Regions from separate parts of the Streptomyces sp. NPDC047061 genome, predicted to be linked through region 1. Evidence: riboswitches for the same ligand, from Rfam matches in the RefSeq annotation. Region 1 holds a riboswitch; each other region holds the start of a gene.
The links. A riboswitch is a leader RNA that binds a small molecule or an ion and turns the genes downstream of it on or off. The one in region 1 is predicted to bind S-adenosylmethionine.

Region 1 (3,267 bases):
ACTCCGCGTCGAAGACCGGCTCCAGCGGGGTCTGGTAGAGCATGTGGTGGACGAACCAGAGGACCGAGTTCGCGATGCCGTTGTACGCGTCGGAGAACACGTCCGCGTCGATGTCGAGCATCCGGACCTGCTGCCCGCCGGTGTCCTGGGCCGGCAGTCGGCCGCCCCCGGCCCGCCGCACCGCCTCCCGGTCGCCCTCGCCCAGCGCCGCGCACACCCACACCGCGTTCGCGTCCGGGCCGATGGCCGACAGCCCAGAGACCAGTCCGCCGCCGCCCCGCTTGGCGTGCAGCGAACCGTCCTCGCGCAGGTCGTACGAGACCGGGCCGCGGTTGGACGCGACCAGCACCTCGGCACCGCCGGTGGAAGCCATGGGGGAAGCCATACGCGTCAACCTAGCCCGGCCCGTAAACGCTCAAACGTACGGCCGGGCCCGACGCGCCGCCGTATACGGCCGTACGGCGAAGACGCGCCACCCGGTGCGCGGCCCTGCGGCGACGTCACGCCACCTTGCGTTCGGCGTACTCCGCGATCTCCGCCATCGGCGGCCGTTCCTCCGTGTCCACGGAGTACGTGCGCGGTTCGAAGCCGTCCTCGCCGCGTTCGAACTGGGTGAGGGAGGGGCGGATCAGGTGGCCGCGGGCCAGTCGCAGCTGGGCCGTGCGGTAGATCGCGGCGGACATCCGGCCGAGGGCCTGGCCGTCCTGGTGGCGGTGCTTGCGGACGCCGACGTCGACCTGGGCGAGGGCGTCCAGGCCGACCAGGTGCAGGGCGTCGACCAGCATGCCCAGCTCCACGCCGTAGCCGACCGGGAAGGGGAGCTGTTCGAGGAGCGAGCGGCGGGCCGCGTACTCGCCGCCCAGCGGCTGCACGAAACCGGCCAGCTGCGGCCAGTGCATGTTCAGCAGCGGGCGGGCCATCAGCTCGGTGACCCGGCCGCCCTGTCCGGCGGCGCCGCCGAGCGGGCGGTCGTACATCGCCTTGACCAGGTCCACGTCCGGGTCGGTGAGGAGCGGGCCGACGATGCCGGTGACGAAGTCGGAGGAGAAGTCCCGCAGGTCGGCGTCGATGAAGCAGACGACGTCCCCGGTGGTGACCAGGAGGGAGCGCCAGAGGACCTCGCCCTTGCCGGGGACGGCGGGGATGCGGGGCAGGATCGCGTCGCGGTGCACGACACGGGCGCCGGCCGCCGCGGCGACGGCCGCCGTGCGGTCGGTGGAACCGGAGTCGACGACCACGATCTCGTCGACGAGCGGCACCTGCTGCATGAGGTCGTGGCGGATGATCGCGACGATGTCGCCGACGGTCTCCTCCTCGTTGAGCGCGGGCAGCACGACGCTGACCGTCTGCCCGGAGGACCGTTTTGCGGCCATGATCCGGTGCAGCGGACGATCGGTTACGGACCAGGAGCGGGTGGCCAGCCAGCGCTCGACTTCTTCCAGCACGGTCAGCGGCTCCTCACTGTCACGGCCACACGGCGACGTGTGATCCATCTCGCGGTTCGGACGACTCACTCAACTGTCCTGGCCTTCGGTTACAGTCTTGAACAACGCCGATGACCATCGCATGTCCTGGGGTCACCCGGCGTTGACAACCACATACCGCTCATCCAGAGGGGCAGAGGGAAACGGCCCGTTGAAGCCCCGGCAACCCTCCAGTCGGTTCTCGTAGATCGCCGATCAGTGTCGATCGCTCGCGAGGCTCCCGGCTAGGGAAGGTGCCAAATCCGTCTCACGGCGAAATGCGTCGTGAGGAAGATGAGGAGAAAGGGCCTCGCCTCACATGGCTGTGCAGACTGTTGCAAGCACCACGGAATCCACCGTAGACCTCGGCCCCGCCGCCGCCCTGAGCTGCCGCGAGTGCGGTCACCGGGTGCCACTCGGCCCGGTGTTCGCCTGCGAGGAGTGTTTCGGCCCGCTGGAGATCGCGTACGACTTCTCGGCCTACGACACCGAGGAGCTCCGGAAGAAGATCGAAGCGGGTCCCGCGAACATCTGGCGCTACGCGCCGCTGCTGCCCGTCCCCGCGGACGTGGCGACCAAGCCGAACATCAACCCCGGCTGGACCAAGCTCGTCAAGGCCGACAACCTGGCGAAGGAGCTGGGGGTCACCGGCGGGCTGTACGTGAAGGACGACTCCGGCAACCCGACGCACTCCTTCAAGGACCGCGTCGTCGCCCAGGCCGTCGAGGCCGCCCGTGCCTTCGGCTACACCACCCTCTCCTGCTCCTCCACCGGCAACCTGGCCGGCGCGGTCGGTGCCGCCGCCGCCCGGGCCGGCTTCCGCTCCTGCGTGTTCATCCCGCACGACCTGGAGCAGGGCAAGGTCGTCATGGCCGCGATCTACGGCGGCGAGCTCGTCGGCATCGAGGGCAACTACGACGACGTGAACCGTTTCTGCTCCGAGCTGATCGGCGATCCGGCCGGCGAGGGCTGGGGCTTCGTCAACGTCAACCTGCGGCCGTACTACGCGGAGGGCTCCAAGACCCTGGCGTACGAGATCTGCGAGCAGCTCGGCTGGCAGATCCCGGACCAGCTGGTCATCCCGATCGCCTCCGGCTCGCAGCTCACGAAGATCGACAAGGGTCTGCAGGAGCTGATCAAGCTCGGGCTGGTCGAGGACAAGCCGTACAAGATCTTCGGTGCCCAGGCCGAGGGGTGCTCGCCGGTGTCGGTGGCCTACAAGGAGGGCCACGACGTGGTCCGCCCGCAGAAGCCGAACACCATCGCCAAGTCCCTCGCCATCGGCAACCCGGCCGACGGCCCGTACGTCCTCGACATCGCGCGCCGCACCGGCGGTGCCGTGGAGGACGTGAACGACGAGCAGGTCGTCGACGCGATCAAGCTGCTCGCGCGGACCGAGGGAATCTTCGCGGAAACCGCCGGCGGAGTGACGGTTGGAGTCACCAAGAAGCTCATTGAGAATGGGTTGATTGATCCGGCGAAGTCGGTCGTTGTACTCAACACCGGTGATGGACTGAAGACGCTGGACGCGGTCGCGGGCACCGGGCTCACGGCGACCATTCGCCCGAATCTGGAGTCTTTCCATGAGGCCGGGCTCGCCTGAGTCCCCCGAGAAATAGGGCGTTGCCCAGACCGGAGGTAAAAAACGTGAGCGTCACCGTTCGCATCCCCACCATCCTGCGCGCCTACACCGGCGGTCAGGCCGAAGTCGCCGCCGAAGGCGCCACCCTCGGCGAGGTCATCTCCGACCTGGAGAAGAACCACGCCGGCATCTCCGCGCGCGTTCTCGACGACCAGGGCAAGC
Region 2 (3,267 bases), on a different contig from region 1:
CCGGCCTGGGTGGTCCTCCCCTTCTGGGCGGCCCTGCAGTGGCTGGCCCTGAACGACGCCCCCTCCGGCCCCGGCGTGGCCTACCTCGCCCACCTGATCGGCTTCGGGCTCGGGTTCGGCTACGCGTGGGTGCGGTACGGCCGTAGGACTAAAGTGAAGGTCGCCCCAGCTCCGGCACCCGAGGGAGAGAACCAGCCGTGATCACCGCGATCGTCCTCATCAAGACCAGCGTGGACCGGATCCCCGAGATCGCGGAACGGATCGCCGCGCTGGACAGCGTCAGCGAGGTCTTCTCCGTCACCGGTACCTACGACCTGATCGCCATGGTCCGCGTCAAGCAGCACGAGGACCTGGCCGAGGTCATCCCCGGCTCCATCAGCAAGATCCCCGGCGTGGAGGCCACGGACACGCACGTCGCGTTCCGCACGTACTCCCAGCACGACCTGGAAGCGGCGTTCGCGATCGGGCTGGACAGCTAGTAAGCGCCGCCGACTGCAGCGCGCCCCAAAGGGGCGCGTTGATCAGACCGCCGGGACGCAGCGGCCTTCCTCCGTGCGGTACGACCACTTCGCGCCCTCGGTCACCAGTTCCCGCACGGCGTTCACGAAGCGCTCGACATGCTCGTCCGGCGTCCCCGCGCCGAAGCTCACGCGGATGGCGTTGAGGGACTTCTCGCCCTGTGCCGCCTCCGGCGCCCCGCACTCGCCCTGGGTCTGCGGGTCGGACCCCAGCAGCGTCCTGACCAGCGGGTGGGCGCAGAAGAGGCCGTCGCGGACGCCGATGCCGTACTCGGCGGAGAGGGCGGCGGCGAAGTGGGAGCTGTTCCAGCCGTCCACCACGAAGCTGATCACGCCGACGCGGGGGGCGTCGTCGCCGAAGAGGGAGAGGACCCGGACCTCGGGGACCTCGGCCAGCCCCGCCCGCACCTTCTCGATCAGGTACCGCTCGCGGGCGACCAGCGTGTCGAAGCCGGCCTCGGTGAGCGCCTTGCAGGCGGAGGCGATGGAGTAGGCGCCGATGACGTTCGGGGAGCCCGCCTCGTGCCGCGCCGCGCTCTCGTGCCACTCCACGGCCACTCCCCCGTCCTCGCGCCTGGTGACCTTGCGGCTGGCGCCGCCGCCCGCGAGGTAGGGCTCGGCCGCCAGCAGCCAGTCGGCGCGGCCGGCGAGGACGCCGGAGCCGAAGGGGGCGTACAGCTTGTGGCCGGAGAAGGCGACCCAGTCGACGTCCAGGTCGCGGACGGACACGGGGTGGTGCGGGGCCAGCTGGGCGGCGTCCAGGACGATCCGGGCGCCGTGCGCGTGCGCGGCGGCCGCCAGCTCGCGGACCGGCCACAGCTCGCCGGTGACGTTGGAGGCACCGGTGACGCAGACCAGGGCCGGGCCGTGGGGGTCGCGGTCGGCGAGGGCCTTCTCCAGGGTTTCGACGGCCTGCGCCGGGGTCCGCGGGGCGTCGAGACAGGTGACCCGGGCGTCCTTCCAGGGGAGCAGGCTCGCGTGGTGCTCGGTCTCGAAGACGAAGACCTGGCAGTCCGCGGGGAGGGCGCGGGCCAGGAGGTTCAGGGAGTCCGTCGTCGAGCGGGTGAAGACCAACTGGTCGTCGGGGCGGCAGTCGAGGAACTCGGCGACGGTCTTCCGGGCGTTCTCGAAGAGGTCGGTCGACAGCTGGGAGAGGTAGCCGGCGCCGCGGTGGACGCTGCCGTAGTACGGCGCGTAGGCGGCCACGTCGTCCCAGACCCGCTGGAGGGCCGGGGCGCTGGCCGCGTAGTCGAGGGCCGCATAGGTGACCTCACCGCCGGTGACGAGCGGGACGGTGACATCACACCCCAGAACGGGCAACGGGGCACAAATGGTCTGTACGGAGGCGACGGTGGAGACGGACATGGCGGAACTCCCGTGAGAGGCAAGGCGGAATCGCCGTGCGAGCGCGCGGACGAGCGCGGCTCCAGCACGGAGAAAAAGGAAAAGGGGATGCGGAGGCGGGGCTCTGCGGCCCTATCGCATTCGCTTGCTCACGGGAGGCTCCTCGACGACCAGGACCCCTGGTGTTCGAGGGGTCCGCGCTTGCCGTGGACCTCGCTGCCCACGGCCTGGTCCTCACCCGGGGCACCCCGCCACGGACGGAGGGTTGCCGGACAGTCGGCCGGGGCCTCATGACTGTCACTCATGACCTGGAAGGAAACGTAGGTGAAGTGATCGCCGACGCGCAACTCCTGTCCGGATGACGGGACGGGGGTCTGGCCGGCCGGCACCGCCGAAGAGGAGGTGTGTGGCTGATCGCCGTCGCGGCGGAAAGAATCTCGAGCACCGGCGATCAGCCGCGACGACGGAGCCCGGCAGTGCCGGACCCCTCGCCGCCTCTACTTGTGCGTCGCCGCCGCCCAGCGTTCCAGTGCGCGCTTGGCCGCGCCCGAGTCGATCGACTCCGCGGCCTTGTCCATGCCCGCCCGGAGTTGCCCGGCGAGCGTCCCGGCGCCCGGGTCGAGGGCCACCAGGGCGGCCGCCGAGTTCAGCAGCACCGCGTCCCGTACCGGCCCCTGCTCGCCGTCCAGCAGCCTGCGGGCGACCTCCGCGTTGTACGACGGGTCGCCGCCCCGCAGCGCTTCCACGGGGACCAGGTCGATGCCGACGTCACGGGGGTCGAAGGTCTCCTCCGTGACCTTGCCGTCGCGGACGATCCAGACGTGGGACGTGGCGGTCGTCGTCAGCTCGTCGAGGCCGTCGTCGCCGCGGAAGACCAGGGCGGAGTTGCCGCGCTCCGCGAAGACGGCCGCGACCACGGGGGCCATGCGCGGGTCCGCGACGCCGACCGCCTGGGCCCGGACCTTCGCGGGGTTGGTCAGCGGACCGAGGATGTTGAAGACCGTGCGGATGCCCAGCTGGCCGCGGGCGGCTCCCGCGTGGCGCAGCGCCGGGTGGAACTTGATGGCGAAGCAGAAGGTGATGCCGGCCTCCTCGGCGACCTCGGCGACCCGCTGCGGGGTCAGGTCGAGGTTGACGCCCAGCTTCTCCAGGACGTCGGAGGCACCGGACGCGGAGGAGGCCGCGCGGTTGCCGTGCTTGACGACCTTCGCCCCGGTGCCGGCCACCACCAGCGCCGACATCGTGGAGATGTTCACCGTCTTGGCGCCGTCCCCGCCGGTCCCGACGATGTCGACGGTGCGGCCCGGCACCTCGATGACGTTGGCGTGCTCGTACATCGTGCGGACGAGGCCGTTGATCTCCTCGACCGTCTCGCCCTTGGCGCGCAGGGCGACGACGAAGCCGG
Region 3 (3,267 bases), on a different contig from region 1:
CCGGGAGTTGCTTGAGCACCACGTCGATCCCGACGGCCTTGAGCTGCTGCTGGACCAGCTCCAGCGCGGGCTGGTTGGTGGCCGCGTTCGGGAACCAGCTGATGGTCAGGCTCAGCTTCTTGCCGTCCTTGGTGCGGACGCCGTCACTGCCGGCCTTCCAACCGGCTTCGTCCAGCAGGGACTTGGCCTTGGCCGCGTCGGAGGCGAGGTCGGTGGACAGGTCGGTGTAGTCGGGCGTGGTGTGCGCGAGGATGCTGGTCGCCGGCTGGGTGCCGGTGGGGAAGACGGTGTCGGCGATCTGCTTCCGGTCGACGGCGGCCAGGATCGCCTGGCGCACCTTCACGTCCTTCAGCAGGGGCCGCGCGTTGTTGAGCCCCAGACCGAACACCACACCGGGGTTGGCCCGGCTCCGGAGGGTGACCTGGCCGCCCTTGAGCGCCGCCTCGTTGGCCTTGCCGACGCTGCTGATGGCGTCCACCTGCCCGGACTGGAGACTGCCGGCCCGCACCCCCGCCTCGGGGACGACCTTGAACACCAGCTTGTCCAGGTAGGCCGCGCCCTTCTTCGACCAGAGCGAGGAGCCCCAGTCGTACCCGGTCCGCCTGTCCAGCGTGATCGACTGGTTCTGCACGTACTGCCTGAGCACGAACGGCCCGGACCCCACCACTCCGTCGCTGCACTTCTGCTGCGGGCTCTTCCTGACGCTCGCCGAGGACTCGATGCCCAGCGAGTGGGTCGAAGTCGCCTGCAGGAACTGGGCGTTGGGCAGCTTGAAGGCCACCTTGACGGTGAGCGGGTCGACCACGGTGGTGCTCTTGACGCCGCTCAGGTAGCCCTCGGCGAGGGTGCCCAGGGCGCCGAGCTCCGGCACCGCGTCGAAGTTGTCCTTGACCACCTGCGCGGTGAGCTTCGAGCCGTCGCTGAAGGTGACCCCGGACCGCAGGTGGAACGTGAACGTCGTCGCGTCGGCGCTGATGTCCCAGCTCTCGGCGAGCCACGGCACGATCTTGCCGGTCTTCGGGTCCTGGTCGGTCAGGGAGTCCACGATCTGCCGCACCGAGTAGATGGTGTCGTTGCTGCCGACCTGCTGCGGATCCACGCAGCCGGCGTCGGAGCCCACCGCGAAGGTCAGGGTGCCGCCGGACTTCGCCGGGCCGCTTCCGCCGCCGGAGGCGCCGCCGCCAGAACCGCACGCGGTCAGCAGGACGCTGCTGGTCAGGAGGGCGGCCAGGGGCGCCCATCGGGAGGGTCTGAAAGCCGGAAGTGCTGTCACGGAGGGAGTTCTCCTACTCGTGTCACCAAGGCACGGGGTGCCGGGCTACGGGCGCGGGGCACAGCCGTGCAGGGCGTGCAGGGGCGTGCGACCCTGGCCGGGTCCGCCCCGGCCGGGGAAGCGCTGCGCAGGGACAAAGGGGGTGGCAGACGGACGACACCGAGAACCGGTGGCCCGGGGCAGGACGGCGCGAAGGAGCCGTGGCCGGTGACGGAGGTCAGCCGGCGGCAGGCGGGCCGGTCAGACCCGACAGAGGCAGCTGGTCGAGCGCTTCAGGTCGATGTGGCGCCGGCGCGAGAGCCTGGAGTACGCCGTGGCGTCGGTGAGGGAGACCGCAAGGTCATCGCTGTACCGCATGCCACTCCTCCCCGTCTCCGGCCCCGTCACGGGGCCACGCGCTTGCGGGAGTCGTCGGTGATCCCGCCGGGCTTTCACCTGGAGCACCCCACCGCGCGGGAGGGTTGCCGGTCAGCGAGCCAGGGCTTGACGCTGACACTCAATGCCGTTGGCGATCGTACGGATCGGTTTTGTCGTACGTCAATGCCCCGGCCCGGCGCCCCATTTGAGAACACGGAGCCGTCTCACGTGCCGGGACGCCCGGTGGACGCACCCAGCGGCGTGTCCTTTGACATCGCCCGTCGGCTCCGCCGAACCCTGTCGAGCGGCGGCCGGAGGGCCGGGTGTGGCCGGGGACGTTCCGAGTTGTCCGTTGCGGGTTGCCGAATGCCCAGTCGTCTGGAAAGTGCGCCCTTGTCATGACAGGGCGGGACGGCGGACTCTGGCAACAGGCACGGCGGTACGCGTACCGGACGTCGGATCCCCGACGGCCCTGAGGCGGCTCGGGAGGCCCGCGGATGTCGGTTTCACCGGAGTGCGGCGTTGATGGTGCCGCTGTCACCGAGCACGAGGCGGAGGCGCTGGTCGAGGGAATCTGTTTCAAGACCGGCCCGCCCCGCACCGTCGGGGTCGAAGTGGAGTGGCTCGTCCACCGGGAACGTGCGCCGCACGATTCCGTGGACCGGGCGGACCTGGAAGCGGCCCACGCCGACCTGCGCACCCTGTCGCTGACGTCCGGGCTGAGCGTCGAGCCCGGCGGCCAGGTGGAGCTGAGTTCCCGGCCGGCCCCGTCGCTGGCCCGGTGCGTGTCGGAGGTCTCGGCCGATCTGGCGGCCGTGCGCACCGCACTCGGCGGACACGGCCTGGCCCTGGCCGGCATGGGCGTCGATCCCTGGCAACCGCCTCGCCGCTTCCTGCGCGAGCGGCGCTACGACGCCATGGAGGCCTGCCTCGACCGTACGGGACCGGCGGGGCGGACCCTGATGTGCACGTCGGCCTCCGTCCAGGTGTGCCTCGACGCCGGCCGGGAGGAACCCGGCGTCATGGGGTTCGCGCGGCGCTGGTGGCTGGCACACCACCTGGGCGCGGTCCTGGTCGCGGCATTCGCCAACTCGCCCATGGCCGTGGGGCGTGCCACGGGCTGGCGGTCCACCCGGCAGCTGATGTGGGCGGAACTCGATCCGGGACGGGCCGGCGGACCCTCCCTGGCCCACGACCCGCGCCGCGCCTGGGTCCGGCGGGTCCTCGACGCACCGGTGATGTGCGTACGGCGGGACGGCCCCTGGGAGGTGCCGGACGGCGTGAGCTTCCGCGACTGGACCCGCTCGCGCACCATGCGCCGGCCCACCCGTGCGGACCTCGACTACCACATCAGCACCCTGTTCCCGCCCGTCAGGCCGCGCGGCCACCTGGAACTCCGCATGATCGACGCCCAGCCCGGCGACGACGGCTGGCTCGTGCCGCTCGCGGTGGTCACGGCCCTGTTCGACGACCCGGGCGCCGCCGAGATCGCGCACCGGGCGGTGCAGCCCCTGGTGGAGCGGGCCGCGGGAGCCCCGGCACCGCACAATCCGCTGTGGACCGACGCCGCCCGCCACGGGCTTGCCGACCCGCAACTGAGGCGCGTGGCCGTGACCTGTTTCGCCGCGGCGCAGGAC

Region 2: it holds a riboswitch for S-adenosylmethionine, as region 1 does, so the genes downstream of both, ABZ887_RS06245 (aminotransferase class V-fold PLP-dependent enzyme) here and thrC (threonine synthase) in region 1, are expected to answer to the same signal.
Region 3: it holds a riboswitch for S-adenosylmethionine, as region 1 does, so the genes downstream of both, ABZ887_RS14420 (putative leader peptide) here and thrC (threonine synthase) in region 1, are expected to answer to the same signal.

The regions. Positions count from the first base shown of each region.
Region 1 covers NZ_JBEYVI010000024.1:44,860-48,126, forward strand. Annotated here, with positions in the region: gene ABZ887_RS29680 (trehalose-6-phosphate synthase) at 1-373, opposite strand, end outside; gene ABZ887_RS29685 (glucosyl-3-phosphoglycerate synthase) at 501-1,445, opposite strand; SAM riboswitch class I at 1,603-1,764, shown strand; gene thrC (threonine synthase) at 1,783-3,066, shown strand; gene ABZ887_RS29695 (MoaD/ThiS family protein) at 3,111-3,267, shown strand, end outside.
Region 2 covers NZ_JBEYVI010000003.1:39,078-42,344, reverse strand. Annotated here, with positions in the region: gene ABZ887_RS06255 (rhomboid family intramembrane serine protease) at 1-201, shown strand, start outside; gene ABZ887_RS06250 (Lrp/AsnC ligand binding domain-containing protein) at 198-479, shown strand; gene ABZ887_RS06245 (aminotransferase class V-fold PLP-dependent enzyme) at 522-1,883, opposite strand; SAM riboswitch class IV at 2,055-2,171, opposite strand; gene trpD (anthranilate phosphoribosyltransferase) at 2,360-3,267, opposite strand, start outside.
Region 3 covers NZ_JBEYVI010000007.1:220,210-223,476, forward strand. Annotated here, with positions in the region: gene ABZ887_RS14415 (ABC transporter substrate-binding protein) at 1-1,273, opposite strand, end outside; gene ABZ887_RS14420 (putative leader peptide) at 1,514-1,630, opposite strand; SAM riboswitch class IV at 1,664-1,777, opposite strand; gene egtA (ergothioneine biosynthesis glutamate--cysteine ligase EgtA) at 2,128-3,267, shown strand, end outside.